Regions from separate parts of the Clostridium oceanicum genome, predicted to be linked through region 3. Evidence: riboswitches for the same ligand, from Rfam matches in the RefSeq annotation. Region 3 holds a riboswitch; each other region holds the start of a gene.
What was found. A riboswitch is a leader RNA that binds a small molecule or an ion and turns the genes downstream of it on or off. The one in region 3 is predicted to bind thiamine pyrophosphate.
Positions count from the first base shown of each region.

Region 1 (5,763 bases), on a different contig from region 3:
AGTATAGTACAGTATATTGATATTTTTGAATTAAATTAATCAATATATTGTATTATTTTTTATTAGGGTATATGAATTGAATGAAAAGTCTATTGTATATGGAGATATGAGATTATCTTAAATTCTACTTCAAGAGATAGATTTAGTAGTTATAGAATAAAAAAATAAATATAAACTTATTAAAAAATTAGTATTATTATAATTTACTTTAAATTAAGAGGTGAAATATGTATATAAAGGAAGCTTGTGTAGGATCTTTTAAAGAAGCTAAAAAAGCACAAGAATTAGGTGCTAGCAGAATAGAGTTATGTGACAATTTAAAAGAAGGAGGAACAACTCCAAGTTATGGTACTATAATTCAGACTAAAAGTTATTTAGATATACCTATAATGGTAATAATAAGACCAAGAGGCGGGGACTTTGTATATTCAAAATATGAAATTGAAATAATGAAAAAGGATATAGAATTGTGTAAAGGATTAGGGGTAGATGGTGTAGTTTTTGGTGTGCTAGATGAAAATAAATTAATTAATAAAAATGTAATGAAAGAACTTGTTGATTTAGCTAAGCCTTTAGATGTAACTTTTCATATGGCATTTGATGAAATAAAAGACAAAGAGGAAGCAATAGAAGAATTAATTGAACTTAAGGTAGATAGGATATTAACAAAAGGTTGTAAAACTAATGCTTTTGATGGAAAGGAAATAATAAGAAAATTAACAAGTAAAAGTAAAGATAAAATAATAATACTTCCTGGAGGTGGTATTACTAAAGAAAATTATTTAGATATTATAAACTATACAAAAGTAAAAGAAGTTCATGGAACGAAAATAGTAGGAGTATTAAAGAGGAAGGAAGCACTTTAATTAATTTAAATATATATATATAAATTTAAATTAATATATAGTGTGTAAATAAAAGGTATATGGTATATTACTTATTTTTGAATTGTAAAATATTAATATATAAGTTTTGTACTAAATGGGATTAGTTAAGAAAAATGGATAAAATCATGTGGAAATTGCAATAAAATCATTGTATAATCTAAAATAAGTTTATTTTTAATATATTTGGAGGGAATATGGAAAATAAGACAAAAAAGATAGAACTTAGTAGATTAATACCAGGAATGATTTTAGCAAAAGCTATTGAGAAAAATGGAATAAAGTTATTAGGGAAAAATGTTATTTTAACTAGTAATTATATTGAAAAGATTAAAAAAATGGACTTAGATATGAAAATAGAGGTATATGACGATAGTGAATTAGAAGAGCAAATTCAATCTGTTATAAAAAAATCTGAAGAAAAATTTAGTAGAAAAAAAGAAATATTGTTACAAGTTCATAAAAATCTTAAAAACATATATGAAAAGCTTGATTCAAATTCAAAAATAAGTATATTAGAATTTAAAAATATTCAAGAATATGTTTTGGAAGAGATGAAAGATTATAGTATTATTCTTAAAAGTATTATGGATTATAGAAAAGAAGATGAATGTTTATATAAACATTGTGTAAATGTAGGAATATTAAGCTACATGTTAGGAAAATGGTTAGGCTTTTCTAAAGAACAATTATTATATTTAAGTTATACTGGATTTCTCCATGACATAGGTAAAATAAAAATAGATAAGGAAGTTTTAAATAAAAGAAGAATATTAACAGATGATGAGTTTAGTGAAGTTAAAACTCATGCAGTTGTTGGATATGAAATAGCAAAAAATATACATAATATAGATGAATCGATTTTGATGGGAATACTTATGCATCATGAAAGATGTGATGGAACAGGATATCCTTTAAAAATTAAAGGTGAAAAAATCCATGATTTTGCTAAAATAGTTGCTATTGCAGATGAATTTGATACCATGACATCAAGTTTAGTTTATAAAAAAACAAGGACTTCTTTTGAAGCACTTAAAATAATAAAAAATCAAAGTGTAAACAAATTAGATTATAAGTATGTAAATAAATTTATTGAAGGAATTATTAATTGTTATATAGGAGAAAAAGTTAAGCTAAGTAATGGTAAAATTGCAAAAATAATAAAAATTGATATAGACAATATAGATAGGCCTTTATTAACAATAGGTTCTGACTTTATTGATTTAAAGACTACAAAGAATATAAATATAACAGATGTAGTATAAAGTATTATGCTATTTTAACCTTATATTTAGATTATTTAAAAGGAATTTGTTAAATTTTTAAAACTAACCAATTAAATATATTTAGTTTAAATTAATTTTAATAGTATGATAAATTAACTCATGCAAGTTATATTATAAGTTGAAAATAAATTAATATAGTATTAGGAAATTCAGCATTTAAGGAAATATTGTATAAAAATTTTTTATATGGTATAATTTTTTAAAAGGGGAGCTTTATTTAAGGCTGAGAGGAAGTTTATGCTTCGACCCATAACTTGATTCGGATAATGCCGGCGTAAGGAAATAATATATTTATACTAGCAGCTTATAAAGTTTTAGAGTATATATAGGATACGCATTATTCCGTGTATCCTATTTTTTATGCTTTAAAACTTTATATATTAAAAACTAAAGGGGAGCGCCTTGAGTTTTTATGGCAAAACACAATTAAATAGCGAGGGAACTTGTGTTTCAAGGTGAGAGGAAGCTTTTGAGCTTCGACCGTCTGATATGATATTTCATATAGGAAATTGCTATTTTATTGTACTAAAACTATATCTTATTAATGGTATTTATTTCCTATGTGATTTGTAGAATTTTAAATATTATTAAGGAGGTATTTTTTTATGAGGCAAAATTCAAATTTATTAAAAAAACTTATGTTAGCAATGCTTGTGGCTATGGGAGTTATAATTTCTCCAATACTTAGAGTAGAAGGGCTATGTCCTATGGCGCATCTTATAAACATTGTATGTTCAGTTATCCTTGGACCTTGGTATTCATTGCTTTGTGCTACATTAATTGGTGTTATAAGAATGTTTTTTATGGGAATTCCACCACTTGCACTAACAGGAGCGGTTTTTGGAGCATTTTTATCTGGAGTTTTGTATAGAGCATCTAAAGGAAAGATAATTTTTGCTGTTATAGGTGAAGTTATAGGAACTGGTATAATAGGATCTATAGTTTCATACCCTGTTATGGCTATATTAATGGGAAGAACTGGACTTACATGGATGTTTTACGTTCCTTCATTTATTATGGCTACCCTTATAGGGGGAACAATTGCATTTATTTTTCTAGGTTCTTTAAGTAGAATAGGTATGCTTCAAAAAATTCAAAAGAGTTTGGGGGCAAAAATTTATGATAGACCAAAAAACAATAATAAGCAAATTATTGGAAATAAAAGAGAGTGTTAAATCTAAAAAACCATTAATACATTGTATAACTAATCCTATATCAATAAATGATTGTGCAAATATAGTTCTTTCAGTTGGGGGGAAACCGATTATGGCCCAGCATCCTTTAGAAGTTTCAGAAATTACTTCTAAATCTAGTGGGCTTGGAGTTAATCTTGGAAATATAACAGATACTAGAATGGAATCTATGCTTATTTCTGGGAAAATAGCTTATGAAAACAATATTCCACAAGTAATTGATCTTGTAGGTGTTGGATGCAGTACACTTAGACTTCAATATGCAAAAAAGTATATTTTAAAGTGTCATCCAACTGTTATAAAAGGAAATATGTCCGAAATAAAAGCAATATGTGGGATAAAAAATGATTCAAAAGGAATTGATGTTGGAGAAAAAGATATTGTAACAGAGGAAAATTTTGATGAGAATATAGAAATGATAAAGAAATTTTCTATAGAAACAGGAGCTGTTATTGCAGTAACAGGAGTAGTAGATATAATAACAGATGGAACTTATACATATTTAATAAAAAATGGCTGTGAAATGCTTTCAATGATAACAGGGACAGGTTGTATGCTTACATCCCTTATAGCTACTTATATTTCTTCATTAGATATATTACAAGGTACAGTTTTAGCTGTAGCTCTTATGGGTATATGTGGTGAACTTTCAAAGAATGCTAAAGGTACTGGAAGTTTTAGATGTGATCTTTTAGATAATATGTTTAATATTTCTGATGATATAATAATGGAAAAAATAAAATTTAGATTAAGATAATTTTTAAATATAGTTACAGAATAATAGTTTACCATTAATGTATGATGGTAAACTATTTTTATAGGAAAATATATATTTAATTGGTTTTAGTAAGGCATTTATTAAAAGTTTAATCTGAAATTGACTTAATAACATTTTCTAAATTGTAAATAACCTTATGAGCTAATCTTTCTCGTGCATTTTTAGTAAAACCAGAAACAGTATTACTTATTATTACATTAGGATAATCTTTATATTTAGTTCTAAATTCTTCTGTTGTTGAACTTATATCAAATAATGCAAAGTTACCTTTACATTTTATCCATTTGTCAAAAGCTCTAAGTTCAAAAGAGGGTGACAGACCTGTATTTACAAGTATTTTACCATTTCCAAATTCTGAAAATTCTTTATCACCAATAACAACAGTATTACGTGGTAAATGAGTTGTTATAACATCACAAGTTTTTAAAAGGACATCTATTGAAAGATATTTATAATCAACATCATTTCTTTTATTTCTATTGTGGTAGTATATATTCATAGAGAAAAAATTACCAGCATCTGCTATCATTTTTCCTAAAGTTCCTAATCCAATTATACCAAGATTTATACCGCTTAATTCTATTTGTTCTTCTTTAAACTGAACATTACCAAGTCCTTTAAATAATCTTATAAGTTCGCTATAAAAGTATTCAACTACTCCATCATCTCCGTAATGTTTTACGCCTTTTACAATAATTCCTTGTTTTTTTGCTTGTATAATATCAACATTTGAAGATTTTTCATCATATAAACTACAACACATTCCAATGTATTTTAGTGTAGGAAGATTTTTTATTATATTTGCTGTTATAGGAGTATTCCATGATACTAACAATACATCAGCATTCTTAGCTCTTTTAATAATTTCAGCTTCTGATTTTGGGAAATCATTATAAATTTCTAAGGTATTACATAATGATTTAAGTTTTTCATGGACAAATTCATCTATTCCTGTATAGTCTATAGATACTATTTTTTTAAATTTCATATTTTCTCCTTTTATAATTATTTTTTTAAATATTATATTAACTATAGTATTTTAGTATTAGTTTCTTTTAATACTTCAAGAATGCTTTCATCTGGAGTATTTTCAGTAATTATTGTATTTATATTAAAGAGATTGGCAAAATTATAAACACCATCAAAGTAGAATTTTTTATTTTCCATAACTAAGTACACATGGTTACCTATATTTATAATAGATTTTTTTGTATTTCCATCTTCAACATCAAAAGTTGTAATGCTTTTATCGAAAATATTAACACCACAGCTTCCTATAAAAGCTTTATTTACTCTATATTTTAAAATATTTTCAATAGTCATTGAACCAGTAAATCCATCTAATTCATTGCTAAAAGTTCCCCCAGTACATACTACCTTTATATTATTATTTATAGAGAAAGTTTTTACAATGTCTATCATATTGGTTATTACGGTAATTTTTTTATTGCTTTTTGCTAGCATATCAGCAAGAAGTATGTTAGTTGTAGAGATATCAAGAAAAATTGTTTCATTTTCATTTATAAGATTAAAGGCTTTTTGGGCTATTATTTTTTTTGATTCAACATTTATATTAATTCTATTTTCTATTTTTTCATTATGAGCTGATTCACGGATAGGAA
Region 1 is NZ_BAAACG010000010.1:583,864-589,626, reverse strand. It holds gene ABDZ71_RS13115 (copper homeostasis protein CutC) at 228-866, shown strand; gene ABDZ71_RS13110 (HD-GYP domain-containing protein) at 1,082-2,149, shown strand; TPP riboswitch at 2,365-2,468, shown strand; gene thiW (energy coupling factor transporter S component ThiW) at 2,776-3,345, shown strand; gene thiM (hydroxyethylthiazole kinase) at 3,323-4,120, shown strand; gene ABDZ71_RS13095 (NAD(P)-dependent oxidoreductase) at 4,230-5,129, opposite strand; gene ABDZ71_RS13090 (DeoR/GlpR family DNA-binding transcription regulator) at 5,171-5,763, opposite strand, start outside.
Region 1: another riboswitch for thiamine pyrophosphate. It lies ahead of thiW (energy coupling factor transporter S component ThiW); the one in region 3 lies ahead of purF (amidophosphoribosyltransferase).

Region 2 (5,763 bases), on a different contig from region 3:
TCTATGTGGGAGTCTTTCCATGGAGCGGGACTTGATTCTATATCTGTAGGAGGAGAATATGTTTTTAAAAAAGACATGGGACCGTTAATTCCGGGGTGCATAAAAGCTATACCCTATAACGGATACAGAAATTTTATAAAGAGTGAATCAAAAGAAATAGTTTCTGACTTTTGTATAAACTATATAGAATATATAATTAAAAATGAAGGAGATATAGGTGCTATACTGCTTGAGCCAGTCAGAGCAACGGATATTCATGTTCCCCCTAAGAGCTATTTTGAAAAATTAAGAAAAGTTTGTGATGAAAATAAAATACTTTTGATTTTTGATGAAATACCAACAGCAATTGGAAGAAGTGGAGAGTTTTATGTTCACCAAAACTTTAATGTAGAACCAGATATACTTGTACTTGGTAAAGGTCTTGGGGGAGGAGTTATTCCTCAAGCTGCAGTACTTACAAAATCTAAATATGATTTAGCAGAGGATATATCATTAGGTCATTATACTCATGAAAAACCAGCATTAGGTTGTGCAGCAATATGTGCTACCATAGATTATATTGATGAAAATAAACTTGTTTTTGAATGTAAAAAGAAATCAGAGTTTGCAAAGAGGTGTTTATCTAATCTTTATGATAAGCATGAATGTATTGGGGATTTTAGAGTACAGGGACTTTTGATTGCATTTGAATTTGTAAAAGATAGAATTTCAAAAGAAAAAGATAATAGTATTGCTGAAAAAATATTATATTATTGTCTAAATAAAGGATTGTCATTTAAAATAGGATCTGGTAATTGTCTTATTTTTCACCCTCCTCTTATTGTAGAAGAAGAAGAATTGTTATTTGCTTTTAATTTGATTGATGAAGCAATAAAGACACTTAAATAAATTTTAGAATTTAATATAGATTATATCTAAAATAATAATCATAAGTAATTATTTAATATAAAGTATTTACAAATAAAATTTTTAGAGTTAAAATAAATATAAAATTAAATATAGTAAAAAGTTGCTAGGAGTGCCTTGTTATGGCTGAGATCGATTTTATCGGAATCCTTTGAACCTGAAATAATTAATATTAGCGTAGGAAAGCATTATTATAATTAAAGTAAATTTTATATTTGGTTATAAATAGAGCTTGCCTTTAGGTGAGCTCTTTATTTATATGCCTATAAAATTATTTATTTGATTATTAATGGGTTAATATTTTTTAGTATAAATTTTTGAAAATAAATAAGAATTTTTAGCAAAGTAAAAAATTTTATAGATATACATGTTTTAGCTTTTTATTATTTAATATATCAAAAATCATTAATATATTTTAGTATTATGTAAATAAAAACAATAAACTTAAAATTAAAGATTTATGTTTAGAGGGGGTAATAACAGTAGAAAATGCTGAAGGTAAAGAATTATATCTTATAACTAATAGAAAACTTATAAAAGAAGGTGATATACAAACTGTTATAAGAAAAGCTATAGATGGAGGAGTAGATACTGTTATATTAAGAGAAAAAGATTTATCATTTGATGAGCTGTATCCTATAGCATATAAATTAAGACAAGTTATAGATAATAAAAATAAAACTGAAGGTAGTAATAAGAAAATAATAATTAATTCAAATATTGATGTGGCTAAAGAAATAAATGCAGACGGTTTTCATACTAATTTTGAAAACTTTATAAATAAAAATATTGAGTTTAATGGTTTGATTGGAGTTTCAGTTCATAGTTTAGAAGAAGCAGTACTAGCAGAGAAAAATGGAGCAAGTTATCTTCTTGCAAGTCACATATATAAGACAGATTGTAAAAAGGGATTAAAACCTAGAGGGTTAGACTTTATAAAAAGTATAAGAGAAAATACATTTATACCATTAATAGGGTTAGGTGGTATAAATGATGAAAATTTAGAAGATGTGATTTTAAAAGGAGCAGATGGAATAGCTGTAATGTCATATATTATGGCAGATGAAAATCCTTTTAAATCAGCTCAAAAATTAAAGAATAATTTAATAAAAGTAAGATAGTTAAAAATAACACTATCTTAGCAATGAAACTAGACTGAATATTCATAATATATTGAATTTTTAGAGAAAGGAGAAGGGTATATGATAGTTAATGGTAAAAATATAGATTACAAAGAAGGAATTACTGTTGAAAATCTTCTTGATAAATTAGATTTAAATATGGACAAGGTTGTTGTAGAAGTTAATCTTAATATAATATCAAAAGAAAACTATAGTGATATTTTACTTAATAAAGAAGATAAGATTGAAATAATAAGCTTTGTAGGTGGTGGTTAATCTATGAGAGTATCTATAAATGAAAAAAGTTTTTATGTAAAAGAAAATAGTAGTATTTTTGATATAAAAAATAGATTTAAAAAAGATGCTGATGTAGTTATTTTAAATGGGTTTCCCATAGAAAAAGATGAGGTTTTAAAAGAAAATGATAAAGTAGTTTTAATAAAAAAAGGTGAGATTCCAAGTAAAGAAGAACTTGAGCATCTTTTAGTTTCTAGGCATACTCCAAAAGTTTATGACAAGCTGAAAAAAGAGGCTGTTGGTATTGCAGGACTTGGAGGGCTAGGATCAAATGTTGCAGTATCTCTTTCAAGAATCGGTATAGGAAAACTTGTTTTAGTAGATTTTGATGTAGTTGAACCAAGTAATCTAAATAGACAACAATATTTAATAAAGCATTTAGGAATGAAAAAAACAGAAGCCATGAAAGAAATGATTTCAGAGATTAATCCTTTTGTAAAAGTAGAAATAAAAGATAAGTATATAACAGAAGATAATGTATTAGATATATTTAAAAATGTAGATATTATAGTGGAAGCTTTTGATAGTCCAAAATGTAAGGCTTCTTTAGTTAGTGAAATTCTAACAAAAACAAAGGATAAAGTAATAGTTGCTGCATCTGGAATGGCAGGTTATTTTTCTAGCAATACTATAAAAACTAAAAAAATAAATGATAGATTTTATTTAATTGGTGATGAAGTAAATGAAGCAAAAGAGGGGTCAGGCCTTATGGCTCCAAGAGTTTCTATTACAGCTAATCATCAAGCTAATATGGTTTTAAGGTTAATAATGGGGCAAAAGGAAACATAAATAAAAATTAAGTTGTTATATTTAACTAACAGATGTATATAATATTTAAATTAAAATTATATATAAATTTTTGAGGCATAAATAAAAAAATAAGAAAGGAAAAGTATAGTGAACTTACTACATATTATTCATTATACAGGGTGATTATATGGATATTTTTAAAATTGGTGGAGTAGAACTTAAAAATAGATTATTTATTGGTACAGGAAAATTTCCAGATAAAAAAATGTTAACAGAGGTTATAGAAAAATCAGAATCACAGGTTATAACTATGGCTCTAAGAAGAGTAGATATAACATCTAAAGAAGAAAATGTTTTAGAATATATACCTAAAGATAGAATACTCCTTCCTAACACTTCTGGTGCTAGAAATGCTGAAGAGGCGGTTAGAATTGCTAAATTAGCTAAAGCTAGTGGATGTGGAGATTGGATTAAAATTGAAGTTATAGAGGACAATAAATATTTACTTCCAGATAATTTTGAAACAATAAAAGCTACAGAAATATTAGCAAAAGAAGGTTTTACAGTACTTCCTTACATGAATCCAGATTTGATAGATGCTAAAAGGCTGGTAGATGCAGGTGCAGCTGCAGTTATGCCTTTAGGTGCACCAATAGGAACTAATAGAGGTATAAGAACTAAAGAAATGGTTCAAATACTTATAGATGAAATTAATGTACCTATAGTTGTAGATGCAGGAATAGGTAGACCATCAGAAGCTTGTGAAGCCATGGAAATGGGAGCAGATGCAGTCTTAGTTAATACAGCAATAGCAACAGCAGGAAATCCAGTAGATATGGCAAAAGCTTTTAATTTAGCAGTGAAGTCAGGAAGAATGGCATATGTTTCAAAGGTAGGAACTCGAAAAAAATGTGCTAGTGCATCTTCACCACTTACAGGATTTTTAAATGAAGGCGAGGCATAAAAGATGGGTTTCTATGATGAATATTTAAAATATAAAGATTTCGATTTCCATAAGTTTTTTGAAAATGTTGATGATCAAGATATATTAAGAGCAATAAATAAAAATAAGTTAGACGTATATGATTTTTTAGCATTATTATCTCCAAAAGCAGAAAATTATTTAGAAGAGATAGCTACAAAAGCTCATAGATTAACGCTTAACAATTTTGGGAAAGCAGTAGTTCTATTTACACCTATGTATTTAGGCAATTACTGTGTTAATAAGTGTGCCTATTGCGGATTTAATTTTGATAATGATATAAAAAGAAAAAAGCTTACAATGGAAGAGGTAGATAGAGAAGCTAAGAAAATTTATGAGACAGGATTAAGACATATTTTAATATTAACAGGATCTTCAAGAAAAGAAACACCAGTTTCTTATATGATAGATGCAATTAATATACTTAAAAAATATTTTGATTCTATATCAATAGAGGTATATCCACTTAAAGAAGAAGAATATAGACAAGTTGTTGAAGCTGGAGTTGAAGGCCTTTCAATATATCAAGAAGTTTATAATGAAGAAATTTATGATAAAGTACATCTTGCAGGACCTAAAAAAAATTATATGTTTAGACTTAATGCTCCAGAAAGAGCTTGCAAAGCTAGAATAAGAAATGTATGTATAGGAGCATTATTAGGACTTGATGATTGGAGACGTGAATTTTTCTATGGAGGACTCCATGCTAAATATCTTCAGGACAAATATTCAGATGTAGATGTAGCACTTGCTCTTCCTAGAATAAGGGCCCATGCGGGAAGTTTCACACAGATATATGATGCAAATGATAAAAATGTAGTTCAAATGGTATTAGCTTGTAGATTATTTATGCCACGAGCTGGAATTACAATGACAACAAGAGAAAAAGCGGAATTTAAAAATCATCTACTACCACTTGGAGTTAATAAGATATCAGCGGGAGTTACTACAGAAGTAGGTGGACATACTTTAGAAGATGAAAGTGATCCTCAATTTGACATAATTGATGGAAGAAGTGTTGAAGAAGTAAGAAAGGATTTACTTAATTTAGGATATCAACCAGTATTTAAAGATTGGATGAAAATCTAGATTAGTTTATAAAAATACCCCCACTATGTAATAATTAATTCAATTTATTCATAAGGATAAATGATTGTATATTATATATGGGGGTTTTGTTATGTCAGAAAATCAAAAAACTAAAAAACCATTTTATAAAAAATGGTGGGTATGGGTAATTGCTATTATTATAGTTATAGGTCTAGTTTCAGCTGGTGGAAGTGATTCTAAAGATACAGGAACTAATAGTAAGGATAAAAAACAAACTTCAGTTAAAAGTGAATCAAAGAAAGACTCTATAAAATCTGGGATGTACAAAGTAGGAAAAGATATAAAGGCTGGTGAGTATGTTGTTGTATCTGATGATTCTGGAGCAGGATATATGCAAGTATCAAAAGATAGTAGTGGAGATATAAATGGAATAATTTGCAATGAAAATATTCAAAATAGAACTATAATTACAATTAAAGATGGACAATACTTTGAAGTTAAAGATGGTGAAATATATCCTATAGATAAAGCACCTAAGGTAGAAACTAAAGATAATGGATTACCATCCGGAATGTATAAAGTAGGAAAAGATATTAAACCAGGAGAATATAAAGTTTCATCTGAAGCAAATGGATATGTAGAAGTATCAAATAATAG
Region 2 is NZ_BAAACG010000001.1:94,940-100,702, forward strand. It holds gene ABDZ71_RS00415 (aminotransferase class III-fold pyridoxal phosphate-dependent enzyme) at 1-888, shown strand, start outside; TPP riboswitch at 1,005-1,107, shown strand; gene ABDZ71_RS00420 (thiamine phosphate synthase) at 1,422-2,027, shown strand; gene thiS (sulfur carrier protein ThiS) at 2,109-2,303, shown strand; gene thiF (sulfur carrier protein ThiS adenylyltransferase ThiF) at 2,307-3,113, shown strand; gene ABDZ71_RS00435 (thiazole synthase) at 3,262-4,038, shown strand; gene thiH (2-iminoacetate synthase ThiH) at 4,042-5,145, shown strand; gene ABDZ71_RS00445 (Rv1352/Rv1906c domain-containing protein) at 5,237-5,763, shown strand, end outside.
Region 2: another riboswitch for thiamine pyrophosphate. It lies ahead of ABDZ71_RS00420 (thiamine phosphate synthase); the one in region 3 lies ahead of purF (amidophosphoribosyltransferase).

Region 3 (5,763 bases):
AAATCTTTGGATTAGATAACCATAAACATGAAAAAAAAATAAAAGAAAGAATAGGCTTTGTATATGATACTAATCATTATTATGAAGATTTAAGTATAAGGAATATGAAAAAAATAATTTCACCTTTTTATAAAAATTGGGATGATAAAGCTTTTCTAAAATATATGAAAGATTTTGATTTAGATCCTAAAAAAAAGATAAAAAAACTTTCTAAAGGTATGAAAACAAAATTTTCATTAGCCTTAGCTTTATCACATAAAGCAGAATTTATAATAATGGATGAGCCTACAGCAGGATTAGATCCTGTTTTTAGAAGGGAAATATTAGAGATATTACAAGATTTAATTCAAGATGAGAATAAGAGTGTGTTTTTTTCTACGCATATAACTACAGATTTAGAAAAAATAGCAGATTATATAACTTTTTTAGATAAAGGGAGTATTATTTTTTCTAAATCTAAAGATGAAATATTAGAAAATTATGGAGTAGTAAAAGGTGGAATTGAGTTATTAAAGAATCCTATGACAAAATCTATTATAGGAATAAATAAAAATTCTTATGGATTTGAGGGCCTAACTTCAGATGTGGAAAATATAAGATATAAACTAGGAGAAGAAGTTATTTTAGAAAAGGCTACTTTAGAAGATATAATGTTTTATACCTCTAAGGAGATGAAAAGAAAGTGTTAAGTTTAATAAAGAAAGACATGATTATTACTAAATATTATATGAAACCAATAGTAGGGTATTTTTTAGTATTATTAATATTCACAGTTTTTAAAGGGAATAAAACAGATTTTTCTAATATCTATTATATTAATTTAACAGCAAGTATTTTTATGCCCTTAACATATGATTTTTATTATGGAGAGAAAGTAAAGGATGATTATATATTCAATTCTTTACCAGTTACAAAAAAAGAAATTGTTATTTCAAAATATATATCTGTGATAATACATACAGCAATATATGGTATCATTACATATATTTTATTTTATACAACTAATTTATTTACTTATGCTAAATTTAGTAAGGGATTAAGCTTATATTTTATTTTGGATTTACTGATGATAATTTTATTTTTTTATTCTATTGAAATTCCTATATATATAAAGTTTAAAAATAGAATTATTAGATTTATAATTTTTTTCTCTTATTTTATGTTTATAGATGTTGTAAAAGCTAATTTAAAAACTTATTTGATATATAGATTTTCTTTAGAAAAGTCTGTATATTTCATATTATTTTTTGCAGTAATATCTATCTTTTTATTATCTATTTTAATATCTATTAAAATATATGAAAATAAAGATATAGATTAAGGAGGATAAAAATTCTATGTTTAATTTACTTAAAAAAGATTTTATAATATCTAAAATATATATTATAATTTGTTTAGGTATCGGTATGGCTATAACTGGAAGTGTTATTTTGTTAAATCCTAATAAATATAGAGTATATATTTATGTAGTAGGATATACCAGCATAATGTACATATTTTTTTGTAATTTTATAGATTTTAGATATAAAGGAAATTTTATTATAAGAAGTTTACCTATAAATAAAGATGAGGTAGTTATATCAAAATATATACAAGTTCTTATAGTTGTTTTGATTACATATATACTAAATATAATCCTATGTGTAGCTTTGAAATTTTTATTTAATGTGGAAAATATAAGTATACTAGGAGGATTGATTAATTTTAGATATATTGCAATTTGTTTTTCTATATGTATGATTTTAATGGCGGTATATTATCCTATATGTTTTAAACTTAATACAAATAAATGTAGAGCTATTACTCAAATTTCATATATTATAATAGGTATTTCTCCTAATATATATATAGATAGGAGAGTTATTATAGAAAATTTTTTCAATAATAATTGGCTTCTATTTTTTATAATTAGTATTGTTTTTTTTATTGTATCTATAAAAATATCTATAAATTTATACAGAATTAAAGATTGTTATTAACATAGCTAATATTAGATTATAAGTAATTTTTCATTAAAGAGGGAATAATATTTTAAAAGCTATAAAAAGTTAATATATAAATTAAGGAGGACTCAAAATGATTATAGGATCAGGAAAAATTCATTTACATGCTAATTGGGTTCACTCTCTAAAAGAGAAAAGAATGATAGTTAAAAGTATTATAGCAAAAGTGAAAAATAAATTTAATGTTTCAGTAGCAGAAGTTGAAGATCAGGATTTACATCAGTCCATTGTTATAGGTGTAGTTTGTGTTAGTAATACTACTAAACAAGCTGATTCTATTATACAAAATGTAATGAATTATATAGAAGGAAACACAGAAGCATTAGTCTTAAATGTTGAAACTGAAATAATATAATTATTTATATAGATTCTAAATAATAGATTATAGTATAAAGGATAAAATATGAAAAAATTATGTATAAACCTTTACAGATGAATAAAAAAGGTCTATACTTTAGTTAGAAAATTAAATAGTTTAGGCATAGGAATATTTATATGAATATGCCTTAGTGCAGGGGTGCTAGTTAAAAGCTGAGAGGAAAAATTTCCGACCCTTTGAACCTGATGTAATTAAAATTGCCGTAGGGAGCATACGACCATGATATTAAATGTCATATATGATGATTGTTAAGAGCTTACCTTTTAGGTAAGCTCTATTTTATTTATATAAAAGGGGCATGGTATGTTAATTGACTATGAAAATGACAAATTTAAAGAAGAATGTGGGATATTTGGAATATGGAAAAACAAATATAGTAACTTAAGAGATATTTTTTATCCAGCATTAATGTCACTTCAACATAGAGGTGAAGATGGAGCAGGGGTATCGGTTATTACTGAAAAGGGAATAGAAACTGAAAAAAATTTAGGAGAAGTTTCAAATTTATTTAATAAAGAATTTATAGGGTCAACTGAATATACTTCAGGAATCGGACATGTTAGATATTCTACATATGGAGATAATTCTTTAAAAAATCTTCAACCTATGGATGGAAAAAATGATGGGCTTGATATAGCAATAGCCCACAATGGTAATTTAATAAATGTAAATTGCATAAAAGATAAATTAAAAACTAAAGGTATTAAATTTAATACAACCTCTGATTCTGAAATAATATTGAAGTTTTTAATATATGAAATAAAAAAAGGAAAAACTTTAATAGAGGCAGTATTAAAAATTTTAAATATGTTAAAAGGTGCTTTTTCAGTAGTAGTTTTAACTAAAGAAAAACTTATAGGTTTTAGAGACATTAAGGGAATAAGACCTCTTTGTATTGGGAAAATAGGAGAAGATTATGTTTTAACTTCAGAAAGTTGTGTTTTAGATTCTTTAGATGGACAAGTTCTTAGAGATGTTAATCCAGGAGAAATAGTATGTATAGATAATAGTGGAATAAATTCTATAAATAAATTTAAATATAAAACCCCACATACTTGTGCATTAGAATATATATATTTTTCAAAAGAAGATAGTATTATAGACAAAAATAGTGTTTATGATTTTAGAATAAATAGTGGAAAGCTTTTGTATAAAGAATGTCCAGCTAATGGTGACATAGTAATTGGAATGCCAAGTTCAGGACTTCTTGCAGCTATAGGATTTTCAAAAGCTTCTAAAATTCCTTATGAAATAGGAATTATAAAAAATCCTTATGCAGGAAGAAATTTTATTAAATCTAATAAAGAGAAAAGAAATAAAAATATAAATTTTAAGCTTAGTGTAATAAAAGAGTGTGTTAAAAATAAAAGAGTAATTATTGTTGATGATTCTATTGTAAGAGGTACTAGTAGCAAAAGAATAGTAGAAAAATTAAGAGTAGCAGGAGCTTTAGAAGTACACTTTAGAGTAGCATCTCCTATAGTTAAATCTAATTGTAATTTAGGAATAGATATAAAAACTTCAAAAGAATTATTATCATTTAACAAAAGCTTGGAAAAAATGAAAGAGTTTATTGGAGCAGATAGTTTAGGATTTTTAAGTTTAAAAGCTATGAGTAAATGCTTGAGATTAAATATTCCAATGTGTACAGGGTGTTTTAATGGATATTATGGTGATAAATAATTTTTTAAAATAAAAAGGTTACCTATATTGGTGATTTATAAAAGAAAGGGTGTAATAAAATGAATTATACAACTCAAATGGATGCTGCAAGAAAAGGCATAATTACTAAAGAAATTGAAACAGTAGCTAAAAAGGAAAATATGGACGTAAATGAACTTATGAAATTAGTTTCACAAGGAAAAGTTGCAATACCTGCAAATAAGAATCATAAATCTTTAGATGCAGAAGGAGTTGGACAAGGTCTTAAAACTAAAATAAATGTTAACTTAGGTATATCAAAGGACTGTAATGATATAGATATGGAACTTAAGAAAGTAAAAAAAGCAGTAGAAATGAAAGCAGAAGCTATAATGGATTTAAGCTGTTTTGGAAAAACACAAGAATTTAGAAAAAAAGTTGTTGATATATCAAAAGCAATGATAGGAACAGTACCAGTTTATGATGCAGTAGGTTTTTATGATAAAGAGTTAAAAGATATAACTTCTGATGAGTTTTTAAAAGTAGTTGAAAAGCATGCAAAAGATGGTGTAGATTTTATGACTATCCATGCAGGTATAAATAAAGAGACAGCAGATACATTTAAAAGAAATAGAAGAACTACAAATATTGTTTCAAGAGGAGGAGCTTTATTATTTGCTTGGATGCAATTAAATAATAAAGAAAATCCATTTTATGAAAGATTTGATGATCTTTTAGATATATGCGAAAAATATGATGTAACTATAAGTCTTGGAGATGCTTGTCGCCCTGGATGTATAAAAGATTCTACAGATGCAAGCCAGATAAAAGAGTTAATAACTTTAGGAGAACTTACAAAAAGAGCTTGGGAGAGAAATGTACAAATAATAATAGAAGGACCAGGACATATGACATTAGATGAGATAGAGACTAATATGAAATTAGAAAAAAAATTATGTCATGGAGCTCCTTTTTATGTACTAGGACCAACAGTTACAGATGTAGCACCAGGATATGATCATATAACTTCAGCAATAGGAGGAGCAATAGCTGCAACTTATGGAGCAGACTTTTTATGTTATGTAACACCAGCTGAGCATTTAAGACTTCCTAATTTAGATGATATGAAAGAAGGAATAATAGCAACAAAGATAGCAGCTCATGCAGCAGATTTAGCTAAAGGAATAAAAGGAGCAAGAAAATGGGATAACAATATGGCAGTAGCTAGACAAAAATTAGATTGGGAAAAGATGTTTGAGTTATCTATAGACCCAGAAAAAGCTCGTAAATATAGAGCAGAATCAAATTCGCCAAGTGAAGAACAGTGTACAATGTGTGGTAAAATGTGTGCCATAAGAAACATGAATAGAGTTATAGGTGGAAAAGATCTAAATGTATTAAGAGATGATGACTAAAGTATATTTAAATAGTTAATATCTATAAATATAGATAAAATATATCTTAAAAAGTAGTAATAGACTGTGAAATATAATTTATAGTCTATTACTGTTTTTATAATAAAATAAACTTATGTTAGAATTTTAATTAGTAATATAATAGATGAAATTCAAAAATATATTTTAATAAAAATGACATATTTATCTAAATGTGCCTTATTTAAGGGGGACTTAAAATGGCAAATGTAAATGTTAGTTTACAAGTATTACCATCAGTAAAAGAAGAAAATTTATATGAGGTTGTAGATAGAGTAATAGAGTATATAAAATCTTCTGGTGTTAA
Region 3 is NZ_BAAACG010000019.1:336,052-341,814, reverse strand. It holds gene ABDZ71_RS18030 (ABC transporter ATP-binding protein) at 1-689, shown strand, start outside; gene ABDZ71_RS18025 (ABC-2 transporter permease) at 683-1,321, shown strand; gene ABDZ71_RS18020 (ABC-2 transporter permease) at 1,338-1,979, shown strand; gene ABDZ71_RS18015 (DUF503 domain-containing protein) at 2,077-2,358, shown strand; TPP riboswitch at 2,507-2,608, shown strand; gene purF (amidophosphoribosyltransferase) at 2,686-4,065, shown strand; gene thiC (phosphomethylpyrimidine synthase ThiC) at 4,125-5,438, shown strand; gene ABDZ71_RS18000 (MTH1187 family thiamine-binding protein) at 5,657-5,763, shown strand, end outside.